Regions from separate parts of the Cupriavidus sp. PB-02 genome, predicted to be linked through region 1. Evidence: predicted binding sites of a transcription regulator. Region 1 holds the regulator's gene; each other region holds the start of a gene.
The links. The regulator sigma-54, encoded in region 1, starts transcription at its own class of promoters, with help from an activator protein. The targets are predictions, from matches to a motif close to TGGCANGNAANCTGCTTT.
Positions count from the first base shown of each region.

Region 2: AC10V3_RS05565 (circularly permuted type 2 ATP-grasp protein) is a predicted target of sigma-54. The motif match lies at 2,094-2,111, and genes of this name have one in related genera.
Region 3: urtA (urea ABC transporter substrate-binding protein) is a predicted target of sigma-54. The motif match lies at 1,381-1,398, and genes of this name have one in related genera.

Region 1 is NZ_CM177694.1:355,034-359,438, forward strand. It holds gene hprK (HPr(Ser) kinase/phosphatase) at 1-83, opposite strand, end outside; gene ptsN (PTS IIA-like nitrogen regulatory protein PtsN) at 164-619, opposite strand; gene hpf (ribosome hibernation-promoting factor, HPF/YfiA family) at 1,047-1,397, opposite strand; gene AC10V3_RS01780 (RNA polymerase factor sigma-54) at 1,446-2,924, opposite strand; gene lptB (LPS export ABC transporter ATP-binding protein) at 3,093-3,893, opposite strand; gene lptA (lipopolysaccharide transport periplasmic protein LptA) at 3,950-4,405, opposite strand, start outside.
Region 2 is NZ_CM177694.1:1,164,496-1,168,900, forward strand. It holds gene edd (phosphogluconate dehydratase) at 1-1,371, shown strand, start outside; gene AC10V3_RS05560 (gluconokinase) at 1,519-2,025, shown strand; gene AC10V3_RS05565 (circularly permuted type 2 ATP-grasp protein) at 2,324-3,799, shown strand; gene AC10V3_RS05570 (alpha-E domain-containing protein) at 3,855-4,405, shown strand, end outside.
Region 3 is NZ_CM177694.1:1,051,229-1,055,633, reverse strand. It holds gene urtA (urea ABC transporter substrate-binding protein) at 71-1,327, opposite strand; gene cyoD (cytochrome o ubiquinol oxidase subunit IV) at 1,735-2,100, opposite strand; gene cyoC (cytochrome o ubiquinol oxidase subunit III) at 2,100-2,744, opposite strand; gene cyoB (cytochrome o ubiquinol oxidase subunit I) at 2,750-4,405, opposite strand, start outside.

The DNA of each region.
Region 1 (4,405 bases):
TCCAGGCCGGCCACCCACGAGAGTTTGAGGTCGGCTGCGTTGTCGTCGAAGATCGACTGGGAGGTGACGCCGGTGAGTTCCATGCGGTATGACTGGTGAGGCGGTGTGCGAAGCGTCTTGCGCCTGCCCGGTCTGGTGCCGGCCCGCTCTGGGGATCAGTGGATCAGGGGTGCCATGCAATCAGCAACTGGTGCACGGCATCGGGCGTGGGCAGGGTTGCCAGCCCTTCGCGCATGTCCCGGTCCGACAGCAGTTGCGCGATTTCAGAAAGGATTTCCAGGTGCTGCTGCGTGGCCTGCTCGGGCACCAGCAGGAAGATCAGCAGCGACACCGGCTTGCCGTCCGGCGACTCGAACGGGATCGGCTCGGCCAGCCGCATGAAGGCGGCCAGCGGCTGCTTCAGGCCCTTGATGCGGCCATGCGGGATCGCCACGCCGGCGCCCAGGCCGGTGGAGCCCAGCGATTCGCGCGCGAACAGGTTGTCCGTCACAGTAGCGCGCGCCACGCCATGGTTGTTCTCGAAGAGGAGCCCGGCCTGCTCGAACACACGCTTCTTGCTGGTGACGCTTACATCGAGGTTGATGTTGCCGGGTGGCAGCAATTTGGCCAAACGATTCATGGGCGATGCGCAGGATTTCAGTTAGCGGGGCGGATCAGCCGTTCCGGCCGGGCAGTGGGCTGCTGCGGGCGGCTGCAAAGTCACTCGACGCCGGGCCGTCAGCCGCCCGCGGGCGTCCGGCCATTATAGAGCAGCGGCTTCCTCCCCATTGTGCAGCGCAGCGCCGGATTCGGGTGCAAAACGACACAAGGTCACGCACCGGGTTGGATGCAAAAAATGCCCGCCTGCCATGTATGGCGCAGCATACACCTTGCCGCCGTCGTTGCGAACACCCTCGCCCAATCGGGTGGTACTAGTTTGCACCGCCGCCACAGCCAGGGCGCTTTATGCTCATTTTCTGGCGCCAGGGCGCAAAAAAGCCGCGTTTGAGCGCGGCTTGCCTGTCTAGTCTCGGATTCGACGGCTCGCTGGGAGCCGCCGGGCACGGTCATTGCTGCATTTGCGCTGCGGCCATCTGATATTTGACCGCCTCGCGGTCGTGGCTTTGCACGCGGTCCTTGTAGCGGATCACCTGACGGTCGAGCTTGTCGACGAGCGCGTCGATTGCCGCATACAGGTCTTCGTGATGCGCTTCAACAAAGATGTCCTTGCCCCTGAGATGTAGATTGATTTCCGCGTACTGGCGCCGGTCCTTTTCTTTGTGATTATCGACAGAGAGCAGCACGCTAACGCCAATGACTTGATCGAAATGCCTGACGATTCGCTCCAGCTTCGTTTCCACGTACTCACGCAATGCCGGCGTGATGTCAAGGTGGTGTCCACTGATCTTGAAGTTCATAGCGCTTCTCCTTCTGAAAGAGCCTCACCAGGCAGGCGGTGGGCTCGGCTACAAAGACTTGCGGAGATTGACTGCGGGGATTTTCAGGGCTTCGCGATACTTGGCAACGGTGCGGCGTGCGACAACGAAGCCTTGTTCGCCCAGCAGTTCGGCAATGCGACTGTCGGAAAGGGGATTCCTCGGGTCTTCGGCTCCTATCAGTTGCTTGATCAAGGCGCGGATGGCCGTTGATGAAGCCGCGCCACCGGTTTCGGTGGACACGTGGCTGCCGAAGAAGTACTTCAGTTCGAAAGTACCCATCGGCGTTGCCATGTATTTATTGGTCGTCACCCGGGAGATGGTTGACTCGTGTAAACCCAGTGTATCGGCAATCTCCCTCAAAACCAAGGGGCGCATGGCGATTTCGCCGTGGGTGAAAAAGTTCTTTTGACGCTCGACAATGGCCTGTGAGACACGCAGGATGGTGTCGAACCGTTGCTGGATGTTCTTGATCAGCCACCGCGCTTCCTGCAGCTTCTGCTGCAGGCCGGCCGTGCCCGACTCGCCCTTGGCGCCGCGCAGGATCTGCGCGTACATATCGTTGATGCGCAGCCGCGGCATCACATCCGGGTTGAGTTGCGCGGTCCAGCCGCCGCCGCTCTTGCGCACGAATACATCGGGCACCACGAAATCGGCTTCCGGGCGGCTGTAGGCATGGCCGGGATAGGGCGCGAGCGAGCGGATCAGTTCATGCGCCGCCTTCAGCGCCGCTTCGTCCACCTGCAGCGCCTTCTTCAGCCGCGTGTAGTCGCGCACTGCCAGCAGTTCCAGGTGGTTGGTGACGATGACCAGCGCCAGGTCGCGCTGCGGGTGCTTCAGGCGCCGCAATTGCAGCGCGAGGCACTCGGCGGCATTGCGCGCGCCCACGCCGGGCGGATCGAAGCTCTGCAGCAGCGTCAGGATCGCGTGGACTTCCTCGATCTCGAATTCGAGTTCTTCCGGCAGCTCGGTGCAGATTTCCTCGAGCGACGCGCTCAGGTAGCCGTCGTCGTCCAGCGATTCGATCAGGAAGATCGCCAGGCCCTTGTCGCGCGTCGAGATCTTCAGCGGCGCGAGCTGCTCCATCAGGTATTCGCGCAGCGTCGGCTCGGCGTCGCGCAGCTGCATCGGCGTCTTTTCGTCATCGTCGCCTTGCGGCCGGCGGGCGAAGTCGTCAAGGCTCCAGTCGCTGCCATAGTCGTCGCCGCTGCTGCTGTCGCCGTAGCTGTCATTGTCGCCCGCGGCGTCGGTGCGCGCGTCACCGTTTCCTTGCGGCTCGGCCGGCGCGGGTGCGGGCGCGCTCTGCAGGTTGACCGAGCCGTCGGCGGCCACGCGCAGCGGGCTTTCGATCCAGTCGTTCTCACGCTCGAGCAGGGGGTTTTCCGTCAGCGCCTGTTCGACTTCCTGCTGCAGTTCCAGCGTTGAAAGCTGCAGCAGCCGGATCGACTGCTGCAGTTGCGGGGTGAGTGCCAGGTGCTGGGAGAGGCGGAGCTGTAGCGACGGTTTCATGCGACCTATTTTATGCGCATCTTTCCGTTGTTGGAACGGAAATTGCTATCGCTGATGCGCTCTGATCGCCGCACGCTGTGGGGTATCCCACGCGCTGCCTGAACAAAACCTGCCGTGTGTGGTAGCGCTCGAGACAACGCTTCTGACCACTTTCAGCAGGCCGGTACATCACATGCGGAAGTTCTCGCCCAGGTAGACGCGCCGCACCGATTCGTTGGCGATGATCTCTTCGGGCTCGCCCGCGGCCAGCACCGTGCCTTCGCTGATGATGTAGGCGTGGTCGCAGATGCCGAGCGTTTCGCGCACGTTGTGATCGGTAATCAGCACGCCGATATTGCGCGCCTTCAGGAAGCTGACGATGCGCTGGATCTCGCCCACCGCGATCGGATCCACGCCGGCGAAGGGCTCGTCCAGCAGGATGAAGCGCGGCGACGAGGCCAGTGCGCGCGCGATCTCCACGCGGCGGCGCTCGCCACCCGACAGCGACAGCGCCGGGTTGTTGCGCAGGTGCGCGATCTGCAGGTCGTCGAGCAGCGAATCGAGGCGGCGGTCGATCTCGGCCTTGCCCAGCGGCTTGCCGTTTTCCACCTGCAGCTCCAGCACGGCGCGGATGTTCTCCTCGACGTTGAGCTTGCGGAAGACCGAGGCCTCCTGCGGCAGGTAGGACAGCCCCATGCGTGCGCGCTCGTGGATCGGCAGGCCGCTGATATGGTCGCCGTCGAGCACGATATCGCCCTCGTCCAGCGCCACCAGGCCGACGATCATGTAGAACGAGGTGGTCTTGCCCGCGCCGTTGGGGCCGAGCAGCCCGACCACCTCGCCGCTCTTCACGTCCAGCGAGACATCCTTGACCACCGTGCGCGTGCCATAGCGCTTCCTCAGGTGGCGCACGACCAGCGTGCTGCCCCCGGCTAGGACGGTGGAGGCTTCGACGAAAGGCTTTTCGGCAATCGTTGCGGTATCGGTCATTGGCTCAGGCATTCATTCAGGCGGCGGCGCAGGGGATGTCGTATGCGGCGCCGGCGTCAGGGTTTGTTGGCCGGCGCGGGCGCGGACTTCAGGTTCAGCGGCGAGCCGCCGGCACCGGGCGCGCCTTGGGCGCCCTGGTCCTGGCGCGGCGACAGCACTGCGCGCACGCGGCCGGAAGGATTGGCGGGCGAGCCCTCGCCGCCGCTACCGGCAGCCGTGTAGAACTCCTTGCGGCTGTCGTAGGTCAGCACCGCGCCGCGGATCTCGTCGACCATCTTGGCACCCTGCAGGCGGGCCATGCGGGCATTGCCGATCAGCTTGGACAGTTCCTGCTTGCCGTCGTATTCGATGCGGTCGCCCCAGCCGTCGATATATTCATCGACACCCTCGCGCTTCTGCCGGATATACGCCTGCTTGCCCGGCTTGGCGGTGGCCACGGCGAACTGATAACCCTCCGGGTCGGTGCGCAGCTCGGCCGCGTCCGACTTCAGGATCATGGTGCCCTTGGTCAG
Region 2 (4,405 bases), 810 kb from region 1:
GTGCCGGCGGGGCCGATGGCCACCGGCCTGTCCAACAAGGAAAAGGCGCGCGTGCGCCAGCTCTATGCCACCGGCCAGGTGGGCCGCGACGCGCTGCTCGAGGCCGAATGCCAGGCCTACCACGGCGCCGGCACCTGCACCTTCTACGGCACCGCCAACAGCAACCAGTTCCTGATGGAAATCATGGGCCTGCACCTGCCGGGCGCGGCCTTCGTGCACCCGGACAGCGGCCTGCGCGACGCGCTGACGGCCGCCGCGGCGCAGCGGGCCATCGAACTGCGTGCGCGTGGCGACCAATACCTGCCGCTGGCGCGCATCGTCGACGAGCACGCGATCGCCAACGCGATGGTCGGCCTGCTGGCCACCGGCGGCTCCACCAACCACACCATCCACCTGGTGGCGATGGCGCGCGCGGCCGGGATCGTGATCGACTGGAACGACTTCGATCGCCTGTCGCGCATCACGCCGCTGCTGGCGCGCGTCTACCCGAACGGCTCGGCTGACGTGAACCACTTCCACGCCGCCGGCGGCGCCGGCCTGGTCATTCGCGAGCTGTTGCAGGCCGGGCTGCTGCACGAGGACGTGCAGACCGTGGCCGGCCCCGGCCTGGCGCGCTACACGCAGGAGCCGGTGATGACCGACGGCGTGCTGCGCTGGCGCGACGGCGCGGCGCAAACCGGCGACGAGCAGGTGGTGGCCAGCGCCGCGGCGCCGTTCTCGCCCGAGGGCGGGCTGCGGCTGATGCAGGGCAACCTGGGCCGCGGCGTGATCAAGGTGTCCGCGGTCGCGCCGGAGCACCGCGTGGTCGAGGCGCCGGTGCGGGTGTTCGATGCGCAGGAAGGGCTGCAGGCTGCCTTCGATGCCGGCGAGCTGACCGGCGACGTGGTCGCGGTGGTCCGCTTCCAGGGCCCCAACGCCAACGGCATGCCCGAGTTGCACCGGCTGACGCCCGTGCTGGGCGCGCTGCAGGACGCCGGCCACAAGGTGGCGCTGGTGACCGACGGCCGCATGTCCGGCGCGTCGGGCAAGGTGCCGGCGGTGATCCACGTCGGTCCGGAAGCGCTCGCCGGTGGTCCGCTGGCGCGCGTGCGCGACGGCGACCGCGTCCGCGTGGACGCCGTTGCCGGCACGCTGCAATGGCTGGGCGACGAGGCCGCGTTCGCGGCGCGGGAGCTGGCCGCGGCGCCGGCCGACGATTTTGCGCAGTTCAGCCTGGGGCGGGGCTTGTTCGGCCTGTTCCGGCGCCATGCCCGCATCGCGGAAGAGGGCGGCAGCGCACTCGACCTGTCCGAGGCGGATGCCGCCGCGGTTGCCAAAGCCGGCGCAAGCGGCAGCAAGCCTGCCGCCGCGGAGCAAACCGTCGCACAATAGCCAGGCCAGAGGCCGATTTTTCCCCCTGAAGTTTCCAGCGGGGCGGCAGCGCCCCCGGACGCCTTTGCGTCGCCGCAAGGACGTCAGGCTGGACAAGGACCGACAAGGATGGCCACACCATCCGATACCAAGACCGACGGAGCAGACATGATCTATATCCTGATGGGCGTTTCCGGCAGCGGCAAGACCACGGTCGGCCAGATGCTGGCGCAGCGCCTTGGCTGCGGCTTCCAAGACGCCGACGCGTTCCACGGTGAAGCCAACAAGGCCAAGATGCACGCGGGCATCCCGCTCACCGACGAGGACCGCTGGCCCTGGCTGGCGGCGATGCGTGCGGCCATCGACGCGGCTCGCGCCGAAGGCCGCACGCACGTGTTCACCTGCTCGGCGCTGCGCCAGGTGTACCGTGACCGGCTGACGCCGCCCGACGGCGGCGTGACCTTCGTCTTCATGAAGGGCGATGCGTCGCTGATCGGCCAGCGCCTGTCCGAGCGTACCGAGCACTTCTTTAACCCGGACCTGCTGCAGAGCCAGCTCGATACCCTCGAGGAACCGCGCGACGCGCTGGTGCTCGATATCCGCCAGTCCCCCGAGGCGCTGGTGGACACGATTCTGCAGGCCAACACAGCGCAGGGCGCCGGCGCGACGCGCTGAGGGCTGCACCGATCCTCCCGGGCTCCAAACGGCCGCCAGCCTCGCTGGCGGCCGTTTTTTACGTGCGCTGGCAGACATCTTGCTAGTTCACTTTCCGTGCCGGCCAGCGTCTGCCAGCTTGCGGCTTTCGCCGGCACAAGTATGCTGAAAGGGCCAGTGACTCGACAGCATCGCCGCGGCACCCCCGAACGGGCAGCGGCGGCGGGCTTGGGGCAGGACAGCCAGGGCAAAACCAGGGCGCCGGTAGCAGCGAGGAAGTGGCGGCACCGGAAGCCCGCGACATGGAGGAACGGCCATCATGGCGGGGCGGTATTTCGACGAGATGCTGGACTGGCGCACCGACGGGGCGCCCAAGGTCATCCAGGCAGGACAGGCATTGCCCGAAAGTGCGGTGCGTCAACACTACCGGCATTTCGCGGACTGGCTGGCGCGGCAGTCTGAAAGCACCATGGACAACAAGCGCGCAGAGGCGGACCTGATCTTCCGGCGCGTGGGGATTACCTTTGCCGTCTACGGCGACAAGGACGAAGCCAACAGCGGCACCGAGCGCACCATCCCGTTCGACGTGATCCCGCGCATCTTCCCGGCCAGCGAGTGGGCGCTGCTGGAAAAAGGCCTGCGCCAGCGCGTGGCGGCGCTGAACCGCTTTATCCACGACATCTACCACGGCCAGGACATCATCCGCGCCGGCGTGATCCCGCCCGACCAGATCTACAACAACGCCCAGTACCGGCCCGAGATGCTCGGCGTCGACGTGCCGCGCGACATCTACGCCCATGTGGCCGGCATCGACGTGGTGCGCGCCGGCGAGGGCGAGTTCTACGTGCTGGAAGACAACCTGCGCGTGCCTTCGGGCGTGTCGTACATGCTGGAAAACCGCAAGATGATGATGCGGTTGTTCCCGGACTTGTTCGCTCGCAACCGTGTGGCGCCGGTGGCGCACTACCCGGACCTGCTGCTCGACATGCTGCGTGGCGTCTCGCCGCAGGCCATCGCCGATCCCACCGTGGTGGTGCTGACCCCCGGCATGTACAACTCGGCCTACTTCGAGCATGCCTTCCTGGCACAGCAGATGGGGGTGGAGCTGGTGGAAGGCAGCGACCTCTTCGTCGAGGACGACCACCTGTTCATGCGCACCACGCAGGGCCCGCAGCGCATCGACGTGATCTACCGCCGCGTCGACGACGACTTCCTCGATCCGCTGGTGTTCCGGCCCGATTCCGCGCTGGGCGCGGCGGGGCTGCTGTCGGTCTACCGTGCCGGCAACGTGACCATCTGCAATGCGATCGGAACCGGCGTGGCCGACGACAAGTCGATCTATCCGTACGTGCCGGACATGATCCGCTTCTACCTGGGCGAGGAGGCCATCCTCAGCAACGTGCCGACCTATATGTGCCGGCGCCCGGACGACCTGCAGTACGTGATGGACCACATGGACGAACTGGTGGTGAAGGAAACCCACGGTGCCGGCGGCTACGGCATGCTGGTGGGGCCGGCCGCCACGCGCGCGGAGATCGACGCTTTCCGCGAGGTGGTGAAGTCGCGGCCGGAGCAGTACATCGCGCAGCCGACGCTGGCGCTGTCGACCTGCCCGACCTATGTGGAGGCCGGCATCGCGCCGCGCCATATCGACCTGCGGCCGTTCGTGCTGTCGGGCAAGGAAGTGCGCATGGTGCCCGGCGGGCTGACCCGCGTGGCGCTGCGCGAAGGCTCGCTGGTGGTCAATTCCTCGCAAGGGGGCGGCACCAAGGATACCTGGGTGCTGGAACGATGACGACGACAACCAACCACGTGATGAACACTGCCGCCGCCATGCGAGGAGAGTCGATATGCTGAGCCGTACCGCCGACCACCTGTTCTGGATGGCCCGCTATACCGAGCGCGCGGAGAACACCGCCCGCATGCTCGACGTCAACTATCAGACCTCGCTGTTGCCGCAATCGGCCGAGGTGGCCGAGCAGGGCTGGTGGGCCATGCTCGATATCTCCGAGCTGACGCAAGCCTTCGACCACAAGTACGGGCTGCTGTCGCGCGACGACGTGATCGACTTCATGGTGCGCGACATGACCAACGCCTCGTCGATCATGAGTTGCCTGCGCGCGGCGCGCGAGAATGCGCGCGCGGTGCGCGGCTCGCTGACCACCGAGGTATGGGAGACGGTCAACACCACCTGGCTGGAGGTGCAGCGCATGATCGCAGACGGCGTGTTGAAGGAGGACCCGTCGGCGTTCTTCGAGTGGGTCAAGTTCCGCTCGCACCTGGCGCGCGGCGTGCAGTTCGGCACCATGCTCAAGGATGACGCCTTCCACTTCATGCGGCTGGGCACCTTCCTGGAGCGCGCCGACAACACCGCGCGGATCCTCGACGTCAAGTTCCAGGC
Region 3 (4,405 bases), 700 kb from region 1:
GGCGACGCGCTTCCCTCCCCCGCCTTGCGGGAGCAGGAAGCTATCGCCAGGGAGACGGACTTGCGTCCGCTTACATCACCTTGTCCGGCTTGCCTTCATTACCCGTGATAAACGGGCTCCACGGCTGCGCGCGCACCGCCTTCGGCGTCTTCCACACCACCGAGAACTGGCCATCGCCCTTCACTTCGCCGATCATCACTGGCTTGTACAGGTGGTGGTTCTCGCCCATGGTCAGCGTGAAGCCGTCCGGCGCCTTGAAGGTCTGGCCGTACATCGCCGCACGCACCTTGTCGGCGTCGGTGGACCCGGCCTTCTTCACGGCCTGCGCCCACATCTTGATGCCCACGTAGGTGGCTTCCATCGGGTCGTTGGTCACGCGCTTGTCGCCGCCCGGCAGGTTGTTGGCCTTGACCCACGCCGCCCACTGCTTGCGGAAGGCGTCGTTCTCGGGGTTCTTGACCGACATGAAGTAGTTCCACGCGGCCAGGTGGCCAACCAGCGGCTTGGTGTCGATGCCGCGCAGTTCCTCCTCACCCACCGAGAACGCCACCACCGGCACGTCCTTGGCCTTCAGGCCGGCGTTGCCCAGTTCCTTGTAGAACGGCACGTTGGAGTCGCCGTTGATGGTCGAGATCACCGCGGTCTTGCCGCCCTGCGAGAACTTCTTGATATTGGCGACGATGGTCTGGTAGTCGCTGTGGCCAAACGGCGTGTAGACCTCTTCGATGTCCTTGTCGGCAACGCCCTTGCTCTTCAGGAAGGCGCGCAGGATCTTGTTGGTGGTGCGCGGGTAGACGTAGTCAGTGCCCAGCAAGTAGAAGCGCTTGGCGCCGCCACCTTCCTTGCTCATCAGGTATTCCACCGCCGGGATCGCCTGCTGGTTGGGCGCCGCGCCGGTGTAGAAGACGTTCTTGGACATTTCCTCGCCTTCATACTGCACCGGGTAGAACAGCAGCGAGTTCAGTTCCTCATAGACCGGGAGCACCGACTTGCGCGACACGGAGGTCCAGCAGCCGAAGGTCACCGCAACCTTGTCCTTGCTGACCAGCTGGCGCGCCTTCTCCGCGAACAGCGGCCAGTTGGAGGCCGGGTCCACCACCACCGGCTCGAGCTTGCGGCCGAGCACGCCGCCGCTCTTGTTGATCTCGTCGATGGTCATCAGGGCCACGTCTTTCAGCGACGTTTCCGAGATGGCCATCGTGCCGGACAGCGAGTGCAGGATACCGACCTTGATCGGTTCCTTGGACTGCGCCATGGCCAGCGGGCTGATACCGATCATTGCCGCGGCGGCGATGGCCGACAGCTTCAGCATGTCACGTCGTTGCATTTGCAGCTCCCGTTTATGGTGTTAGTCAGGGACTACGCTCCCCGGGTGATGCTTCTGCAACTAGCGTGCCATTGGAGTCCTGGCGGTTTGAGGCCGGATACTGGCGGCCGGCGTGGCGCGACGAGGCCGGCGACCCCTGCGCGCACCATGGGCGTGCATTGCACGTGCGCACTGAGACAGTGCGCCGGCACAAATGCGTGCACCCACAGTGCATCGCGTGCGCGATCACGACGAAGGCGTGCGCCAGAACCGGGCGGACCCATACGGGGGGTGCGCGTCCCGCCCGGATATTAAGCGCACACTTAAACCCGTAGATACGTTCAAACCCTAAGGCTGTAGCGAAGCCACGCAGCAAAAAAACGGGGCCCCTCGCGGGGCCCCGTTTCTCGATGCCAGGACTTCAGTCCTTACATCACCATCATGTTGGTATTCAGGTTGTGCATGATCCACAGCGAACCCGCCAGCACGATCACCAGCACCAGCACCGTGAACAGCAGCGCGACCACGTTGCTGCGCTGCTCGGACGACGAGTCCAGGTGCAGGAAGTACTTCAGGTGGACCAGGATCTGGACCGCGGCCATGCCCAGGATGATCCAGAGGATGGTGCCCTTGTCCATGGTCCCGTCCATCACGAGCTTGAACGGGATCACGGTCAGGATCACGGCCAGGATAAAGCCGATCGCGTACGACTTGAAGCTGGCATGGGTGTCATGCGAGGCATGCGCGTGCGAGTCGTGGGCGCCATGCGCCGCCGGTGCGTTGTGTTGTGCCATCACACTGCTCCCATCAGGTAGACCACGGTAAAGACGCCGATCCAGACCACGTCCAGGAAGTGCCAGAACAGCGACAGGCAAGTCAGGCGCTTGACCAGCGTTGGGGTGATGCCCTTCCTGGCCAGTTGCCACATCAGCACGATCATCCACAGCATGCCGCTGGCGACGTGCAGGCCGTGGGTGCCGACCAGCGTGAAGAACGACGACAGGAACGCGCTGCGGCCCGGGCCGGCGCCTTCGGCGATCAGGTGGTGGAACTCGTTGATTTCCATCGCCATGAAGGCCAGGCCCAGCAGGAACGTGATGCCGAGCCACACCTGCACGCGGCTCAGGCTGCGGTTCTGCAGCGAGATCATCGCCATGCCGTACGTGATCGAGGAGAACAGCAGGATGAAGGTCTCCACCAGCACGTAGTTGAGCTCGAACAGCTCCTTGCCCGACGGGCCGCCTGCCACTTCGCCGCGCAGCACGGCGAAGGCCGCGAACAGTCCGGCGAAGATGATGCAGTCGCTCATCAGGTAGATCCAGAAGCCATACACCGTATTGGCACTGGTATCGTGGTGCGCATGGTCATGGCCATGGGCGTCGGCGTGAGCCGAGGCGCCGGCCTGCGCGGGGATGCGGTCTAGGACTTGAGTCGACATGGTTCTTAGGCCTGCGAAGCAATGCGCTGCAGTTGGCGCGTTTCGATCTGCTCGACCTCGGTGGCCGGCACGTAGTAGTCGATATGGTCGTCGTTGCTGCGGTGGATAAACGCCCAGATCATGCCCACCAGGCCAACGATGGCCATCCACCAGATATGCCAGGTCAGGGCAAAGCCGAACACCAGGCTGAAGGCGCCGATGATGAAGCCCGCGCCCGTGTTCTTGGGCATGTGGATCTTCTCGTAGCCTTCGGTCGGCAGCGTCTCGCCACGGGCCTTCATGTCGGCGAACGCGTCCAGGTCACGCACCACCGGGGTGTGCGCGAAGTTGTAGAACGGCGGCGGCGACGAGGTGGCCCACTCCAGGGTACGGCCGCCCCACGGGTCGCCGGTCACGTCGGCCAGCTTCTTGCGGTCGCGGATCGACACGACGATCTGCAGCACCTGGAAGAAGATGCCCAGTGCCACGAACACCACGCCGACCACGGCCAGGTACAGCCACGGCGTCCAGGCCGGGTTGTCGGTGTGGTTCAGGCGGCGGGTCATGCCCATCAGGCCCAGCACGTACAGCGGCATGAAGGCGAAGTAGAAACCGACCAGCCAGCACCAGAAGGCGCACTTGCCCAGGCGCTCGTTCAGCGTGAAGCCGAACGCCTTCGGCCACCAGTAGGTGATGCCAGCCAGGTAGCCGAACAGCACGCCGCCGATGATCACGTTGTGGAAGTGGGCGATCAGGAACAGGCTGTTGTGCAGCACGAAGTCGGCAGCCGGCACGGCCATCAGCACGCCGGTCATGCCGCCGATCACGAAGGTGATCATGAAGCCCAGCGTCCACAGCACCGGCGAGGTCATCTGGACCCGGCCGCGGTACATCGTGAACAGCCAGTTGAAGATCTTCACCCCGGTCGGGATGGAGATGATCATGGTCGTGATGCCGAAGAACGCGTTGACATTGGCGCCCGAGCCCATCGTGAAGAAGTGGTGTAGCCACACGATGAACGACAGCACCATGATCGCGGCGGTCGCGTACACCATGCCCTTGTAGCCGAACAGCTTCTTGCCCGAGAACGTGGCGATGACTTCAGAGAAGATACCGAACGCCGGCAGGATCAGGATGTACACCTCGGGGTGGCCCCAGATCCAGATCAGGTTCACGTACATCATGGCGTTGCCGCCACCGTCGTTCGTGAAGAAGTGCGTACCGGCGTAGCGATCCAGGCCCAGCAGCGCCAGGGTCACGGTCAGCACCGGGAAGGCGGCCACGATCAGCACGTTGGTGCACAGCGCGGTCCAGGTGAACACCGGCATGCGCATCAGCGTCATGCCAGGCGCGCGCATGCGCATGATGGTCACCAGGAAGTTCACGCCGGTCAGCAGCGTGCCGAGGCCGGAGATCTGCAAGCTCCAGAGGTAATAGTCCACCCCTACCCCAGGGCTGTAGTCCAGGCCCGACAGCGGCGGGTAGGCCAGCCAGCCGGTCTTGGCGAATTCACCGACGCCCAGCGAGACATTGACCAGCATGGCGCCCGACACGAACAGCCAGAAGCTCAGCGTGTTCAGGAACGGGAAGGCCACGTCGCGCGCGCCGATCTGCAGCGGCACGACCAGGTTCATCAGGCCGGTCATCAGCGGCATGGCCACGAAGAAGATCATGATCACGCC